3 regions of the Pseudoduganella sp. R-34 genome follow, and region 3 is predicted to be linked to each of the others. Evidence: riboswitches for the same ligand, from Rfam matches in the RefSeq annotation. Region 3 holds a riboswitch; each other region holds the start of a gene.
The links. A riboswitch is a leader RNA that binds a small molecule or an ion and turns the genes downstream of it on or off. The one in region 3 is predicted to bind cobalamin.
Positions count from the first base shown of each region.

Region 1 (5,725 bases), 1.9 Mb from region 3:
GTCGCAGCTGTTGTCGAAATCGCTGCCGTAGCGCTGTTTGCCGACGCGCTGCACGCCGATGTCGGCGCTCTGGCCGTCGGACGGCAGCCAGGCCAGGCGCACGGTCAGGATGTTCTTCGGCACCAGCGCCAGTTCGCGGCCGGCGTTCGGACCGGAGCGGAACTCGGCATCCACCTGCTGGAAGTGGCCCTGCACCTGCCATTCCGGCGCGAAGCGGTAGCTGCCATCGAGCTCGAAGCCCTTGCGCTGGGTTGGCGCCAGGTTGGTGTTGGCGCCGAACATGCCTGCGGTCGGGTCGTAATAGATCTCGTTGTCCAGGTTGTGGCGGAAAATGCGCGCGTCAAGCTTGGCGGCGCCCTGCGCATAACCAAGGCCGATTTCAGCATCGTGCGAAGTCTGGGTTTCCAGCGGCTTGTTGGCCTGCGGAGTGAAGCCGTTCTCGTCGGAGTTGGCGACGCGGTAGCTCTGGCCAATCTTGGCCCACGCTGTCAGGCCCGGCGCGGCAAGCATGCTGCCCTGCACTTCCCAGGCGTTGTTGGCTTGCTTCACGCTGTAGGTGGCGGTGGTGAATGGCACTGGATCGATCGAATCCTTGTCGAACAGTTCGCGGCGCACGCCGGCGGCCAGGCGGAATTGCTGCGGGCCGGAGAACTTCATTTCGTCGCGCAGGTAGAAAGCCTTGCTGCGCTGGCTGGCGTCGGCGGCGGAGAAGGACGCGGTGGTGACGCGGTTCCAGCGGCCGAAGTCAAAGCCGGCGACCAGTTCATTCAGCATGCCGTCGAACTGGCCAAGGTGGCGCACGCGCGGCGAGAACTGGGTCTGCTTCGTGTCGTAGGCGGAGCTGGAAACGCCCCATGGACTGAAATAAGTGGCTTCCGCTTCCTTCTTGCGATGCGACAGCTCCGCAGCCAGGTCGAAGGCGCCTACCATGTGCTCCCAGGCGGCGGTATATCGGTCGCTATCGAGCTTGCCGAAATCGTTCGGGGTCAGGGTCTGGCGCGGATTGGCGTTGAATTGCGCTTCCGTCAGGCTGCCGGCGAAGCGCTGGTCCTGTCGCGCGATGTCGGCACGCAGCGAGAAGCTGCCCACGCCGGTGCTGAATTTCACGCCGCCGTCAAGGCGCGACTGCTTGAATTCATTGTTGTCGCGGTAGTTGTCGGAGCGCTGGTGGCCGGCCGACGCGTCGAAGGCAAAGCCGTCGAAGCCCTGTGCCACGCTGGCGCGCACCTCGCCGCTGTCAAACTGGCCCAGCTCAGTGAACATATTGCCGCTGCGCTCGCCGGCTTGCGGGCGCTTGGTGGTGATCTGGATCACGCCGCCGGTGGCGCCTTCGCCATACAGCACGCTGGCGCCGCCGCGCATGATGTCGATGCGCTCCACCATGTCGATCGGAATGGTGGACAGGGTTGCGCTGGACAGCTCGTTTTCGTTCAGGCGCACGCCATCCAGCACAATCACCACGTTCTGGTCGCTGTTGGTGCCGAAGCCGCGCAGGTCGAGGCCGAAGTCGGGGCTGCCGGTCAGGCTCTGGCGGCCGTACACGCCGCCGATCTTGCGGATCGCCTGGTTGACGTCGGACACGCCGGCGCGGCGGATGTCGGCCGCGGTGATGGTGGTGGCGCCGATCGGCAGCAGCGACGGATCGCTGGCGAAGCGGGAACCGGAAACGACAACGGTGTTCGATTGGGCTTGGGCCGCTGCGGCAAAGCACAGGGCAACCGCTGCGGCAACGGCGCAGCGCGAAGTGATGAAGGTCATGGCAAATCAGTAGAAAGAGTATCCGCCTGCGTCCCCGCAGCCGGAATCCACAGAAGACGAACCCTGCGCGGGCGCGCTTCCACCTCCCTGGCCGGTATCCGGGCTGGCAAGACTGACCGGGCCACCTTCCTGCAGCAGCAGTGGCTAATTGGCGCGGCCTGCCGTCTCAATGACGGCGCTTGCGTACCGTTGCGGGGGCAGCACATTGCGTTTCCCGTTTAACTGCCTCCATGAACAGGAGGCGGGCACCAAGGCGCCGCCATTATACGCCGGTTAAAGTTGGCATAAAAGTTTGGCAATCGGCCGCCACCCGGGCTATATTTTGGTGTTGCAAAAAACCTAATGGAGTCTTATGCGCATCACTCACCTTTTGGCCGCGGCCGCCCTGTTGGGCGGGGTCGCGGTCCAGGCCAGCCTGTGGGCCGGTGGCGCGACGTCCGCCACCGTGCCGGAAGCCGGTAGCGGCATCGCACTGGCGCCAGCCAAGGCGGCCGCCGTCATGCAGCCCAGCGCTCCCGGCGCCTGGGGCGGCATCCGCACCGGCCAGGAGGCCACGTTGTCCGACCGCGTGGTGGACTACCAGATCGAAGCCAGCCTGGACCCGGTCAAGCACACCATCGACGGCAAGCAGCGCCTGACCTGGCGCAACCGCAGCGCCGAACCGGTGCGCAGCGTCTACCTGCACCTGTACCTGAATGCCTTCCAGAACGGCTACAGCACCTTCCACACCGAGGAGCGCAAAACCGGCAGCGGCATTCGCAACAGCGCCCTGAGCAAAGATGGAGAATGGGGCTACACGGAATTGCGCAGCGTGCAGCAAGGCGGCGCCAAGGTGCCGTGGACTTTCGTGCATCCCGACGGCGGCCCGGCGGCCGACCAGACCGTGGTGCGCCTTGACCTGCCGCAGGCTGTCGCAGCGGGCGCCAGCACCACGCTCGATATCGCCTTTTTCGACCAGCTTCCGCGCGTGATGGCGCGCAGCGGCTACTTCGACAGCTTCCACCTGGTGGCGCAATGGTTCCCCAAGATCGCCGTGCTGGAACTGCCGGGCGAACGGGGCGCCACCGCGGTGCGCTGGAACGCGCATGAATACCACGCGGAATCCGAGTATTACGCGGACTTTGGCAGCTATGACGTCAAGCTCACCGTCCCCAGGGAATATACCGTGGGAGCCACCGGCGAACTGCAGGGCGCCCCGCAGGAAAAGGACGGCAAGCTGACCCACCATTTCGTGCAGGGCGACGTGCACGATTTCGCGTGGACCGCCGACAAGCGCACTGCGGCACCGCTGACCGGCACCTGGACCGGGCCCGGCAGCCCGCAAGTGAAGATCACCGTGCTTTATCCGCCGGAATTCGCATCCAACGCGGCGCCTGCCTTGCAGGCCACCAAGGATTCGCTGGACTACTTCTCGAAGACCCTCGGCCCCTATCCGTACAAAACCGTGACTGTGGTCATTCCTCCGCATAACGCCAGCGAAGCGGGCGGCATGGAGTACCCCACCTTCTTCACTGTCGACAACTTTGCCGGCCTGAAGCCGGGCACGTTCGCATCGGCGGCGCTGGATTTCGTCACCATTCACGAATTCGGCCATGGCTACTTCTACGGCATCCTCGCCAGCAACGAGTTCGAAGAGCCGATGCTGGACGAAGGCCTGAACGAGTACTGGAACCAGCGCATGCTGCGCGATACGGGCCGCAAGGCCTACCTCACGACGCCGTTCCTGCGCGCGATCGGATTTGCGCCCACCATCAAGGGCTTCGAGTTCGAACGCCAGGGCACGCCGCGTGACGAGCCCTCCGATCCGCTGGGCCAGAATGCCTATACCCGCCTGCAAGGCATTGGCCCGGTGTATTCGCGCACCACCCTGGTCATGCACGACCTGGAAGCGCAGCTGGGCAAGGAAACCATGGAGCGCGCCTTCAAGGAGTATTACCGCCGCTGGAAATTCCGCCACCCAAGCGTGGCTGATTTCCGTGAGACGCTGGCAGAAGTCAGCGGCCAGCGCCAGCTGGTGGAAACCGTCTTCGCGCAGCAGGTCTACGCCACCACTCGCGTGGATGACCGCATTTCCTCCTTCAGCAGCGAAGAGGTGCTGCCACTGCCGGGCCGGCAAATGAAGGGCGGCAAGCTTGCCGACTTGAGCGAAGAGCAGGTCGACCAGCACGTCGAACAACTGCGCGATGCATGGGAAAAGGCCAACCCGGAAGCCAAGCCGGGCACTGGCCCGTTCCCCTACCTGACACGGGTCACCGTGCGCCGGCGCGGCGCCGATGTCTCGCAAACACTGGTGGTCACCTTCGCCGATGGCAGCAAGGAGACCGTGTTCTGGGGCGGCGAACAGCGCTGGCATACCTACGAGTGGACCAAGCCCGTGAAAGCGGTATCCGCCCAGCTCGACCCTGAGGGCAAACACCTGCTCGACGTCAGCAAGCTCGATGACAGCCGCACCCTGAAGAAGGACGGCAGCGCGTCGCGCCGCTGGACCGTCGACCTGGCCGCCATCATCCAGACCCTGCTCTCTTTCATCGCCACTGTATGAAGCTGACAACCAACCTCAAACACGCCGGCCGCGCCGCCCTGCAATGGCGCCTGATGCTGATCTGGCTGATCGCCATGCTGCTGCCGACAGCCCTGCTGGCCCTGCCCATCTGGAATAGCCTGGCGCCGCTGCTGGACAACTCGGTGCGCGCCCCCGAACTGGCGCGCGCGCTCGACGGCCTCGCTTTCACCGACATATCCGCCGAACTGCGGCGCAACGCCGTTTCGCTGCAAGCCGGCGGCATCGCTGCCTTGGTCCTGACCCTGCTTCTGTCGCCGTTCCTGACCGGCGCCATCGTCACTGCCGGCCGTGCGCAGCAAACCGCCACCTTGCGCGAACTGTGCGCAGGCGGGGTCGCCGAATACCCGCGCATGTTCCGCATGCTGCTGTGGGCGATCGTGCCGCTGGGCGTGGTGTTTGCACTGGGCGGTGCGCTGGCGGAAGCTGCCGAGAACTATGCCGGCAAGGCGGTACTGGAAGCCGATGCGGCACGCTGGCAGCTGGCAGCCACGGTCGTCACAGCCCTGCTGGTGGCGCTGGCCAACCTGACGCTCGATGCCGGGCGCGCCCAATTGGCGATCGACCGCCGCCGCACGTCTGCCGTCAAGGCCTGGTGGTGGGGCGTCAAGCTTCTCTTGCGCCGGCCCGCGGCCATGCTGGGCGCCTACACGGCGCTGACTGCGGGCGGCCTGCTGCTGGCGGCCGTGCTGGCAGTGGCACGGCTGAATGTGGCCGGCAGCAATGCCGCGCTATTGGTAGCTGCGTTCGTGCTGGCACAGCTGATCGCCCTGGCGATGGCGTGGATGCGCGCCGCCCGCCTGTTTGCGCTGATGTCGCTGTCTGCAACGAATCGCTGACCAGAGTATATTGGTGGGCATGACTACCTTGCCCACCTTCTTCCTGTCCCACGGCGGCGGCCCATGGCCCTGGATGCGTGACCAGTTCGGCAACGCTTACGACCAACTCGATGCATCGCTGCGCGACTTGCCGCGCCAGGCCGGCGGCAAGCCGAAGGCCTTGCTGGTCGTCACCGCCCATTGGGAGGGACGCGACTTCCTCGTTTCATCGTCGGCCAGGCCGCCGATGATCTACGACTACGGCGGCTTTCCGCCGCATACCTACCAGATCCAGTACCCCGCCCCCGGCTCGCCGGAACTGGCCGAACGCGTGGCAGAACTGCTTGCCGGGCGGGCGCGCCTCGATCCGGAGCGCGGTTTCGACCATGGCACGTTCAGCGCCATGTATCCCGCTTTTCCTGAAGCCGATGTGCCGATCGTGCAGCTTTCGCTGCGCCACGGCCTGGACCCGGCGGAGCACCTGGAGATTGGCCGCTTGCTGCGTCCTTTGCGCGACGAGGGTATTTTGGTCGTCGGCAGCGGCCTGAGTTTCCACAACCTGCGCGCGTTCAACGCCGCTGGCGCAGAG
Region 1 is NZ_CP184572.1:2,220,077-2,225,801, reverse strand. Features, by position in the region: gene ACN9MW_RS10245 (TonB-dependent receptor) at 1-1,758, opposite strand, end outside; cobalamin riboswitch at 1,831-2,026, opposite strand; gene ACN9MW_RS10240 (M1 family metallopeptidase) at 2,111-4,300, shown strand; gene ACN9MW_RS10235 (hypothetical protein) at 4,297-5,157, shown strand; gene ACN9MW_RS10230 (DODA-type extradiol aromatic ring-opening family dioxygenase) at 5,177-5,725, shown strand, end outside.
Region 1: linked by a shared signal. The riboswitch ahead of ACN9MW_RS10245 (TonB-dependent receptor) and the one ahead of ACN9MW_RS01490 (energy-coupling factor ABC transporter permease) in region 3 are both predicted to bind cobalamin.

Region 2 (5,725 bases), 750 kb from region 3:
TGGTCCGATGAACACGTTGCCGAACTGGATGCCCGGCACCAGCAGCTTGCCGCTGTCGACCATGATCTTGCCCGGTGCAGGCCCCCAGCCCTTCAAGCCCTCGATGCCGTAGGACGCGACCCGGCGTCGCAGCGGCTCCAGCGCAGCGCAGCGGCGCGGCGCCTTCGCCTGCAGGCAGCCCGCATAGCCATCGGACAGCGCAGCCAGGTCGCGGATCGCCGCCTCGCGCTGCGGATGATCGGCGCCCTCCACCAGGTGCTGCAGTTCCTTGATCACGACTTCCGCCTGCTTGCGGCCGAGTGCCCATTCGCCGGCAGCTTCCGCTTCCAGCACGTCGGCGTGCAAGCGGCCCAGCAGGCCGCTGGTCATTTCTCCCTGCACGCGCGGCGACAGCGTCGCGAACCACTTCGCATAATCGGCGGCGCTGACGCTGTTCACGGAGCCCGCCAGTTCACGCAAGGCGCCGCGGTCCTCAGGCAGGTTGACGCCGTGCGCCATGATGCGGTCAAGCAGCGCTTCCGGCGTGGCCGGCAATTCGCCGACCGTGTAGCCGGCGTCCTTCAGGGCGTGCAGCATGTCGAACAGCGAAGCCGGCACATCAAGGTTGTCGGCGCCGATGTTCTGGCGGCCCGGCGGGTGATTGTAGTACACCAGCGCCACGCGCTTGTCGCGGTTGGATTTGGCGCGCAAGGCCAGCCAGCGCTCGACGCGCGCAGCCAGGCGCTCCGCTTCCGCCGCCAGTACTACCGGCGGGCGATTCTCGATGCCGGTCAGCTTGTCGCGCTGCGGCTCGCCCAGTGCCGCCACCACGATGGGCTGGCCGATGCCCTGCAGCTCGGGTAGCGCCACGCGGTACTGCACCGAATCAGGCGGCAAGCCGTCCGGCGACAAGCGCCATTGCATGGCGGTGCGGTCGGACAGCCGGATCGCCTTGAACAGCGGGATATCGAGCTTCTTGAATGCCTCGCTGACGGCTTCGCGCCCTTCGGCGGCGCCCACCACAAAGTCCTGCAGCACCACCATGGCGGCCGGCACGGCAGGCGCAATCAGTTCCGGCAAGCGCTCAAGCGCCTCGCGCGAGGCGCCGCCCCAGCGCGGCAGCACCTGCACGCATTGCTGGCCAATGCGTTCGACTTGCTTGCAGACGGCATCGGGCACCGTGCCATCCATGTTCGACAGGTCCAGCACTACCACGGTAGGACGCGCCTGCAGGCCTAGCTGCGCCGCCCTGCCCCATGCCGCCGCGTCGTGCAGTTCGCGCTGGCCGGCGCGCAGGCGCAGCGTCGGTTCCGGCTGCGGCTCGGCCAGGGCGCGCGAGGGGTCGAGCAGGTGCGCAAGCAGCGCTGCCGTGTTGTCGCGGCCACCGGCCTGCCAGACCTGGCGCGCAGCCAGCCACTGGCCTGCCGCCGGTCGCGCCCTGGCTGCCTGCAGTGCCGCTTCCGGCGGCTGCTCGGTCGAGAGCTGGCGCAGCGTTTCAGGCGAAAAGCCCTGCAAGCTGCCCTGCCGTCCGCGCGACAGCAGGCTAAGCGTGGCCTCGCCATTCATGGCCAGCACGCTGGCCTGCGGGCGGGCATGGCGCGGCAAGAATTCCTTCAGGCGCCGGGCCGGGTCGCCGAACAGCGATACGGCCAGGATGCTGTCCGCCTGCGCCAGCCACTGGGCGGCTTGCTTGTCGTCGGCCGCCATCCATTGCGCGGGCGTGCGCAACACGATACGGTCCTGGGGATGGCCGGCCAGGTGGCGATGGGCCGCCTCGATGGCGACAGGCGCAGCGCGTTCGGTCACGATGGCAAACAGCACGGCGGCGTTGGCACGCGCGCAAGCGAACGCACATAGCAGGACCACAATGGTCCGGGCAAAGGTAGTGGTAGGCACAGCAGGATTCCGAGCACGCAAAACCACACCCCGGGCTTCGCACAATCAAAAGTGACCGGCCGGTCTTCTGGCTCGCCTTCTTCCTCCGCTGGCCTGGCCTTCCCGTGCGATGCACAGTGGCGTTGGTCAGCTTCGTCCGGCTTACAGCAGCGGGGGCTGCGCCGGACTGGCGCAAGATGGCTATCCCGCGCGGCACCGGCTTCCCGTTTCACCTCCCGGCAGGCTTGCAGGAAGGCACCAATCACATAACGTGCGTCATTCTAACAGACTGCACTTGGCCAACAATCTAGCCAGAAGAGCAACGACTGTTGTTATAAAGATCCACTTCTTAGAAATGATTGGTAATTCGTGAGAATTAGGTATTTACTGCTAAGTACGCGTCAAAGAACGTGTCTGGGAGAGTAAAAATGCATAACAAGACAACATTACAAGTCCTGGCAGCCGCCTCCGGACTTGCGGATGAGCGCATCCAGGAACTCTGGGAAGGGGCCGATATGTATGCCCGTGCCCAGGCTGGGAATCCGGATTCGCCGCGCTACCAGCAAGTGCTGCATGAGCGCATGGCGGCCATGGTCGAACGTGAAGTGGCCAAGCGCCATGCCGCGGACGGCGAGCCCTGGGTGCTGGCTGACGCCCACCTGGGACAGATTGAAGTGTCGCTGTCCGACGCCCTCAAGGCCTTCGGCGGCCGCACGCACCACGTTATCCATTAGCAAGGCAAAGCCGCCCGCACGGCTGTGAACCGCACCCCGATCCCGTGCCGTCCACAATGCGGCGCCTGCTGTACGGCGCCCGCGATCTCCAGCCCGATTCCCGGCATGCCTGAAGGCAAACCGGCAGGCGTGCCCTGCATCCAGCTCGATTCACACATGCGCTGCAAGCTGTATGGCTTGCCCGAACGCCCCCTCGTGTGCGTGGAATTCAGGGCCGACGAAGCAGTGTGCGGTGAGTCGCGCGAGCAGGCCATGCGCTGGCTGGGTTGGCCGAAGCTGTAAAATACTGGCCCACCATGAGTTTCCAATGCCGCCCAGCCTGTGGCGCCTGCTGCACGGCGCCCTCGATTACGTCCCCGATTCCCGGAATGCCGAACGGCAAACCGGCCGGGGTGCGCTGCGTCCAATTGGGCGACGATAACCGTTGCAAGATCTTCGGCAAGCCGGAACGCCCGGCCTTCTGCGGCGGCCTGCAGCCTTCGGCCGAAATGTGCGGCGAGAGTCGGGAACAGGCGATGACGTGGCTCGCGGTGCTGGAACGCGAAACCTGTCCGTGAGCCGCTAGCGAACGTAGAGCGTTGCGAATGTCGAAGGAATTTCAGCCAGTTCCGCTTCCAGATATGGAACAGTCGCAATGCAAGTGACCCATTCCAGGAATCGATCTTCGCTGAAGTACGATCGAACCACGTCCAGCGTTGCCGTTCGGGCAGCCTCAGGGACAAGCGCCGCTACCGGCGGCGCGCCGCTGTCGTCTACAACCGTCAGCCTGGCCTCGAGACAATGACTCCATTCCCAACCGATGTATGGTCGGGCTTCCAGCGAAAATTCAGATGGCCACCGCATTGTGTCGTTCAGGATCCCATGCGCACCAACCAGCCAGACGACGACCTGCGCGCGCCAGTGCGGTGAGGGGATATCGAACACGGAACGCAGCCAAGGCTCGACTAAAGACTCAGGCAGATATTTCAGGCAGAAGAACATCGAAGCGGAGAAATCTCCACTGGCATCCCACCAGAGCCAGACACGGTTCGGGTTGTCGTTTGATTGACGCAGAATATTCCCGATAGCGATGTCGGTGCCGTTCCAGCACATGCCATCCATCATGCACCGTCCCAGGGTTAGCAGCACATCTTCCCGAAAGCCTTCGTATGGCTCCCGAGAGACGCCGTTCGGGTAAATGGCCATAAACCCAGTCATCAACGATTCCAGCAGGTAGGAAAAACATGCCTCATGGCTGCGCGGCAGGAGCGCCGCAAGCAGGTAGTGGTACCAGGTTTTCCATTCCTCCATCGGACCGAATGACCGGGTACCGCTGGCGATTTCAGCAAAACATTCCTGCAGTTCGCGCACTGCAATCTCGTCCAGGTTTCCCAGCAAGTCACTGAACATTCGCCTTTCGGCCCCCATGAACCAGGCCTCGCCCATCGGAGCGGCCGGCTTTGGAAAATGCGCCCGCAAGCGGCCTAAGGCCAGCGTGTCAATCCCGTTCCCACGCGTCCACAGAAACCGATCCATACCTCGTTCCTTGCGATAAGAGCAGTGCACATCATAATCGACTGCCAACGCTCAAGGACCATAATGGAAACGGTTCCATGCTAGAATCTTCAGCCATGAACCAAACCATCGACCACCGCCACCGCCTGTCCACCCGCCTGGCTTTCCTGACTGCGGGCCTTGCCATGTCTGCCTGGGCGCCGCTGGTGCCGTACGCGAAGGAGCGCCTGCAACTGGCGGAAGGTCCGCTTGGGTTGCTGCTGCTTTGCCTCGGCCTGGGCTCGCTGCTGGCGATGCCGCTGACCGGCGCGCTGGCGGCGCGCTTTGGCTGCCGCAAGGTGGTGCTGTGGTCGGCGCTGGTGGTCTGCCTGTCGCTGCCGGCCCTGGCGCTGGCGCCAACCCCGCTGCTGCTTGGCCTGGCGCTGTTTGTGTTCGGCGCCTCGCTCGGCACCATGGACGTGGCGATGAACGTGCAGGCGGTGATTGTCGAAAAGGCCAGCGGCGGCGCGCTGATGTCCGGTTTCCACGGCATGTTCAGCCTTGGCGGCTTCGCCGGCGCCGGCGGCATGGCCCTGTTGCTGTGGCGTGGCAGCGGCCCGCTGGGCGCGTGCCTGGCTATCGTCGCCGTGAGCGCCATCCTGCTGTGGCGCGCCAGTCCCGACTTGCTGCACGAGCCGGAAGCGCGCGACGGCAGTACGCCAACCTTCGTCATGCCGCACGGCGCCGTGATCTTTATCGGCGTCCTGTGCTTCATCGTCTTCCTGGCCGAAGGCGCGATGCTGGACTGGAGCGCCGTGTTCCTGACCGCCGAACGCGGCCTGCAGGAAGGCCGCGCCGGCCTCGGTTATGCCGCCTTTGCCGTCGCCATGACCGTCGGCCGCCTGACGGGCGACCGCGTGGTGCGCCGTTTCGGCGGGCGCCGCGTGCTGCTGGCGGGCGGCCTGTGCGCCGCCGCCGGCTTCTTCACGGCAGTCGCCTCGCCTTCGCCGGCCGCGGCCCTGGCCGGCTTCGTGCTGGTCGGCCTGGGCGCTTCGAATATCGTGCCCATCCTGTTCACTGCCGCCGGCAACCAGCGCACCATGCCCGCCAGCCTGGCGATCGCTGCCATCACCACCATCGGCTACGCCGGCGTCCTGGCCGGCCCAGCCCTGATCGGCTTCATGGCCCACCTGACCAGCCTGGAGCTGGCGTTTGCCGTCCTCGGCGGCGCCTTGTTGCTGGTCGCCGCCAGCAGCCGCCTGGTACGCGTTCACTCCTGACGCAGCGCAAACCGGCGCCTTGGCAAGGGCGCTACCCTTGACTCAAGTGCATCGGTGGGCCGCGCTCATGGTAAGCTTCGTGCCCGCGCAGCATCCCGCCCGCGTTCGCCTACCGACACACTTACCAAAATCACAATGGATATCGTTCTCGCGCTGAAGGCTCTGATCATGGGTCTGGTCGAAGGATTTACCGAATTCCTGCCGATTTCTTCCACCGGCCACCTCGTGCTGGCGGGCAGCCTGCTGAATTTCACCGGCGAGAAGGCTAAAGTGTTCGAGATTGCCATCCAGGGCGGCGCCATGGTTGCCGTTATCTGGGAGTTCCACAAAAAGATAGGCGAAGTGTTGTTCGGCATGTTCCGCGAAGCGCGCGCGCGCCGCTTT
Region 2 is NZ_CP184572.1:6,366,733-6,372,457, forward strand. Features, by position in the region: gene ACN9MW_RS29330 (cobaltochelatase subunit CobN) at 1-1,875, opposite strand, end outside; cobalamin riboswitch at 1,916-2,132, opposite strand; gene ACN9MW_RS29335 (hypothetical protein) at 2,283-2,588, shown strand; gene ACN9MW_RS29340 (YkgJ family cysteine cluster protein) at 2,628-2,870, shown strand; gene ACN9MW_RS29345 (YkgJ family cysteine cluster protein) at 2,885-3,145, shown strand; gene ACN9MW_RS29350 (hypothetical protein) at 3,150-4,103, opposite strand; gene ACN9MW_RS29355 (MFS transporter) at 4,199-5,341, shown strand; gene ACN9MW_RS29360 (undecaprenyl-diphosphate phosphatase) at 5,477-5,725, shown strand, end outside.
Region 2: linked by a shared signal. The riboswitch ahead of ACN9MW_RS29330 (cobaltochelatase subunit CobN) and the one ahead of ACN9MW_RS01490 (energy-coupling factor ABC transporter permease) in region 3 are both predicted to bind cobalamin.

Region 3 (5,725 bases):
CGCGGTTGGCGCGCGCGGCGTCGGTGCCGGTCGCCATGCTGGTGACAGCGTTGCGGATCAGGGTCACGGTGTCTGCGCCCAACTGGCCGGCCGCCAGCACCAGATTGATCTCGTCAACCAGGGCAGGCACGTTGTCGGCCAGCGGCAGCAGGCTCGAATAATCCGCCTTGACGTCGCCAATGCCCCTGCTGATGGCAGTCTGCATGTAGTTGGCATAGCCGACCACGCTGGTTTCGTTCACGATCTGGAATTCTGGTGCGACCACGCCCAGTGCCGGCGGCACGTAGCCGGGGCGGAAGAAATTGAAGACGCTCGGCGAGCGCAGCGGGCTTTGTCCCAGGCGGGACGAGGGCTCACTGGTATTGCCAATGGCCCAGGCTTCGCTCGGCGAGGTGGCGTTGTAGGCACGCGCCCATGCGGTAAAGCGCAGGATGGGTTCGCGCACCTTGCCGAAGCCGGCGTTCGTCAGGTTGGCCGCGGAACGTGCTTCCTGGTCCAGCAGGATGGCCTTGATGACCGCTTTCAGGTCGCCCTTGACGCCGCTGCCGTTGTTGTTGAAGACAGCAGCGACACGCGCCACGTACTCTTTCGCTGGATTGCTGGTGACCAGGCGCTGGATCAGCTGCTTCGATACGAAAGGCGCCACGTTCGGATGCGCGAAAATCGTGTCGAGCGCCTTGTTCAGGGCCGTTGCCGCATCGACGCCGCTGGCGATCGTGGTGCCGAGGAAGATTTTTTCGCCAGGCTCGTATTTGGTTCCAACCTGGGTCATCGGGCGCTTGCGGTAATCCGGCGTGTCGCTGGTACCGCCGGCGAGGTCGGAGTCCCAGCCGGTGAATACACGGGCCAGGCCGGAAATGTCGGCTTGGGTATAGGTTTCCTGCTCGGTCGCCGTGCCGTCCGGGTTCAGCTTCAGCAGGCCGATGGTGAAGAGCTGCAGGATCTCGCGGGCGTAGTTCTCGTCCGGCATGGAGCCGGTTTTCGGATTGGCCTTGGCGTTGCCGCGATAGGTCAGGTATTCGCCCATCGAGGTCGACAGCGTGACCTGCTGCAGCAAGGTGCGGTAGTTGCCGAAGGCATTGGCCTCCAAATTGTCCATGTAGGCGGCGCCGGTGAAGGCACGCCAGGCACCGGTGAAGCCATCCAGGGAGGCGACGACGATTTCGGACAAGGCCAGCGTCACGCGCTGGCGCAGGGTATCGGGGGACGTGATCAGCTTGACCCACAGTGCCGCGTCGATGCCGGCCTGGGTGTTCTTGTTTTCGATGGCGTTGAAGCCCTTCGCCATCAGCCAATCCCAACGCGATTGCGAAGTGGGCATCGCCATCTGCTCGTCCAGCCACTTGCTATAGCCGAGCGCTTGGACCCGAGTCATCTGATCATGCGTTGCGCCCATGGAGGCCTGGGCGAGGAAACGTGCGGCCTGGGCGCCTGCAATCGATTCGACCTGGGGTGGCACCGGCGAGGTCGTACCTCCGTCGCTGCCCTTGCTTTCGCTCCCCCCGCCTCCGCACGCTGTCAGCAAGGTTGCCGCGGCCAGGGTCGCAGAGAGCTTTAGCGAGCTCTCATTATTCTCGATTGTATCGTCCATTGTTGCCCCTCGGAAATTTCCTTAAGGGGGCAGTATAGCTAGAAATGGATGAGCAAAACCTATCGTGCGCAGGTTTTGTGGGTTTTATTCAACCCTTTGTCGAATGTAGTCGGGAGCGACTTTTTTAACGAAAGCATCTGTGCCGATGCGGAAGTTTTCCGTTGCCGCGACGAGCCCGAAATAGTCGGCGCCCAAGCCTGCGGATTCTTCCAGCGTCATGTTCAAGCCACGGTGCAGGGCCTCCCATGTCAGGCGCACTGCGTCCGGGGACTGGTCGAGGATCTCGTACAGGATGGCGCGCGCTGCATCCATCACCGCGTCGGGACTGGCCACCTGCTGCACAAGGCCGATTCGCAGGGCTTCTTCAGCATCGATGATGCGGCCGCGCAGCAGCATTTCCGCTGCGCGGCCTTTCCCCACCAGGCGCGCAAGGCGGGTAGTGCCGCCAAAGCCAGCAACAGCGCCGATGCGCACTTCAGGATGACCGAGTTTTGCATGGCTGGCTGCGATGCGGATCATGCATGCTTCGGCAAGTTCCAGCCCGCCGCCCAAGGCGTGTCCGTTCAGGGCCGCCACCACGACCTTGCCAAGATTCTCGATGCGGTGCGTGATGTGGACCGCAAGCCTTGCGAATTCGCGTACTTCCAGCGGGGTAGCCTGGCTCAGGTACTTGATGTCGGCGCCGGCGGAGAAGGCTTTGGAGCCGGTGCCGGTAAGTATCACGGCGCCGGCTGCGGAACTGGCGGCCGCCATGTCCAGCATTTCTTCCAGTCGCTGCAAGGTCGGCAGGTCGAGCGCATTCAGCGCATCGGGGCGATTCAATGCAATGACGGCGATGCCGGCGGATTCTCCATACAGGACAGTCATGGCTTGGCTCCGGGAGTTGAAATTAAGGTTAGTATAGGTTTCCAGAATTGGACATAGTTTTGTGAGTTCAGAAAACAGTTTTCCGAAAATGAAAAACCTTGCCTTCGACTGGAATGAGCTGAAGTTCTTTCTCGCGGTTGCACGAAGCGGCGGCCTTAGCGGCGCTGCTGCGGTACTGGGCACCAGCGCATCCACGGTCTCGCGCCACGTTGACGCGCTGGAGCGCCGCACTGGCCGAAAGCTGTTCTTGCGCCAGCAAAGCGGCTATGCGCTGACCGATGACGGCAGTGAACTGCTGGCGCACGCCGGGCAGGTGGAGCAGGCCATGGCTGCCGCTGCTGCGCCGGGCGATGCGCAGCGCGCAGTGTCCGGCGTGGTGCGGCTGGCGACTACTGAAATGCTGGCGCAATTCCTGGTCGCGCCCAGGCTGGCGGCATTGCGAACGCTGCATCCGGCGCTAAGGGTGGAGCTCGATATCGCCATGGCTGCGGTCAACCTGTCGCGGCGCGAAGCCGACCTGGCGCTGCGCATGGCCGCTCCGGACGATGGAGCAGGCGACTACATCGCAAGGCGTATCGGCAAGGTCGATTTCGCCCTTTACCGCGCAGCCGCTGTTTCGCATGACAGCGGTGACTACATAAGCTGGGACGGCGCCTGGGATGGCCTGCCGATGGCAGCCGCACTGCGCACTGCATTCGACGGCAAACCGCCAGTCCTGGCGTGCAACAGCCTGCCCACGCAGATCGCCGCCGCCCGCTCCGGCGTGGGCGCCGCCATGCTGCCATGTTTCATCGGTGATGCAGAGCCGGCGCTCCAGCGAATGGGGCGACTGGCCACGCCAGTATCGCGCGACCTGTGGCTGGTCTATCACCGCGACCTGAAAGCGAGCCTGCGCGTACAGGCAATGGCAGCCTTCCTGACCGAGATCACAGGCGTTTGCCACGCAAGAGACCTTTAATGTACTATTCGGCAATTGGGTGCGCGCGTCCTGTCCTGGATGCGCGTTAAACGGGAAACCGGTGACGCTGCCATGTGCGGCCACTCCGGTGCAGCCCCCGCTGCTGTAAGCCTGACGAATCCGGAAATACGCCACTGCGCAACGCGCGGGAAGGCCCGGACGAGGATGAAGGCGAGCCAGAATACCGGCCCGATACTGCCAGCACTGTTCTCCGGGGTGAAGGGAAGCCGCTGTCGACCGGCTTCCTGCGTCTTGCCCGCCTGCCCCCTGTCGACCGTCTCCCGATTCTCCCATGAAGGTGCTCCCATAGACCATTCGACGGGAGGTTTCGAATGCACATCATGGAAGGTTTCCTGCCGCCCGCGCATGCGCTTGGCTGGGCAGCCGTATCCGCTCCTTTCCTGGCCTGGGGCCTGCGCAGCATGGCGCGCGGCTTGCAGGCGCACCCCGAGCGGCGCATGCTGCTTGGCGTTGCTTCGGCCTTCGCTTTCCTCCTGTCTGCGCTGAAGCTGCCGTCCGTGACGGGAAGCTGTTCGCATCCGACCGGCGTCGGGCTTGGCGCGCTGCTGTTCGGTCCTGCGGCGATGGTGCCGGTCGGCTTTGTCGTGCTGCTGTTCCAGGCCTTGCTGCTGGCCCACGGCGGCTTGACCACGCTGGGCGCGAACGTGTTCTCCATGGCGATCGTCGGGCCCTTCGTTTCCTATGGCGTATTCCGCTCCACGGCGGCCCTCGGGCTATCGCGCGCGGTCGCGGTGTTCGCGGCCGCCTGTATCGGCGACCTGGCAACTTACCTGACCACTTCTGCACAGCTGGCCTGGGCCTTTCCTGATCAGATCGGTGGTATCAGCGCTTCGTTCGCCAAGTTCGCCGGTATCTTCGCGTTGACACAACTGCCGATCGCCATCAGCGAAGGCTTGCTGACCGTACTGGTGGTGAATGCGATGGCGCGCTTCAATGCGCACGAGCTGCGCCTGCTGCCGGTGATGGCGCATGTGAAGGAGAAGTCGGCATGAAGGCGCGTACTGGCTTGATCTGGGCGGCCATCATCCTGTTGACCGTTTTGCCGCTGTGGTTTGCAGACATGCCGCCGGCGGAGCCGGGCGGCGCGGCGCCAGCAGCATTCAGCGGAGCGGATTCGCGTGCGCAACAGGCGATTGGCATCATCGCACCACACTACAAACCCTGGTTTGCACCGCTGTTCGAACCGCCGAGCGGAGAGATCGCGTCGCTGCTGTTCGCGCTGCAAGCTGCGATCGGCGCGGGCGTGATCGGTTTCTGGCTCGGCACATCGATGGCGCGCGAGCGCGAACAACGTTGCGCACAGGGGGATTCGGTGCCGGAGCAGGATTCCCATGCGGATTGACGCCGCAGCCTACGCCTCGCGCTGGCAGGCCGTCGCTCCAGGCGCGAAGGGCCTGTTCGCGCTGGCCGGCATCGCTGCCGCCTGGCTCGCCCGCAGCCTTGACACGCTGGCCGTGCTCGCGCTGCTCTCCATGCTCGCCACGCTGGCCGGGGCGCGCGTGCCGATCCGGACCTACTTTGCCGTAGCGGTAGCGCCGGTCGGCTTCCTTTTGCTGTCCTGCCTGACAATGCTGGTCACGCCTGACGGCGGGGGCGGCTGGCGGTGGGCGCCTGGGCTCTCGCCGGCAGTCGGGTACATTGCCCTGCGCTCGATCGCCGCGCTGGCCGCCGTACTCGGGCTGGTGCTGACCACGCCGATGCCGGACCTGTTGATGTTGCTGCGCCGCCTGCGCGTACCCGAACTGCTGCTGGACCTGATGGCGCTGTGCTACCGCATGCTGTTCGTGCTGCGCCAGGCATGGGACGAAGGCAGTACCGCGCAAGCTGCGCGCCTGGGACATGGCGGCTGGCGCCAACACTGGCGGTCGATAGGGTTGCTGACGGGCCAGATGGCACTACAGGTATGGCAGCGCGCGTCGGCACTGCAAATGGCGGCCGATGCGCGCGCCTTCGAGGGCAGCCTGCGCCACTTGCCGGCTTCCTTCCCGCATGCGCGACGCCAGCTTGCCCTATCCTTGCTGGCGAGCGTGCTGCTGCTGGCATTTTCCCTGCGTGACAGGCTATGACGCCTTTGATCGAACTCGAAGCAGTGGAGCACGCGTTTGCCGACGGCAGCCCAGGCCTGCGCGGCTGCACGTTGTCGCTTGGCCGCGGACGCCGTCACGCGCTGCTCGGCGCGAACGGCGCCGGCAAGACCACGCTCCTGCTGCACCTGAACGCTTTGCTGCGCCCCACCGTGGGCCGCTTGCGCTGGCACGGCAACGAGTACGACTACAGCCGCAGTGGGC
Region 3 is NZ_CP184572.1:316,713-322,437, forward strand. Features, by position in the region: gene ACN9MW_RS01475 (DUF1800 domain-containing protein) at 1-1,591, opposite strand, end outside; gene ACN9MW_RS01480 (enoyl-CoA hydratase-related protein) at 1,676-2,458, opposite strand; gene ACN9MW_RS01485 (LysR family transcriptional regulator) at 2,547-3,416, shown strand; cobalamin riboswitch at 3,419-3,623, shown strand; gene ACN9MW_RS01490 (energy-coupling factor ABC transporter permease) at 3,749-4,429, shown strand; gene ACN9MW_RS01495 (energy-coupling factor ABC transporter substrate-binding protein) at 4,426-4,779, shown strand; gene cbiQ (cobalt ECF transporter T component CbiQ) at 4,769-5,503, shown strand; gene ACN9MW_RS01505 (energy-coupling factor ABC transporter ATP-binding protein) at 5,500-5,725, shown strand, end outside.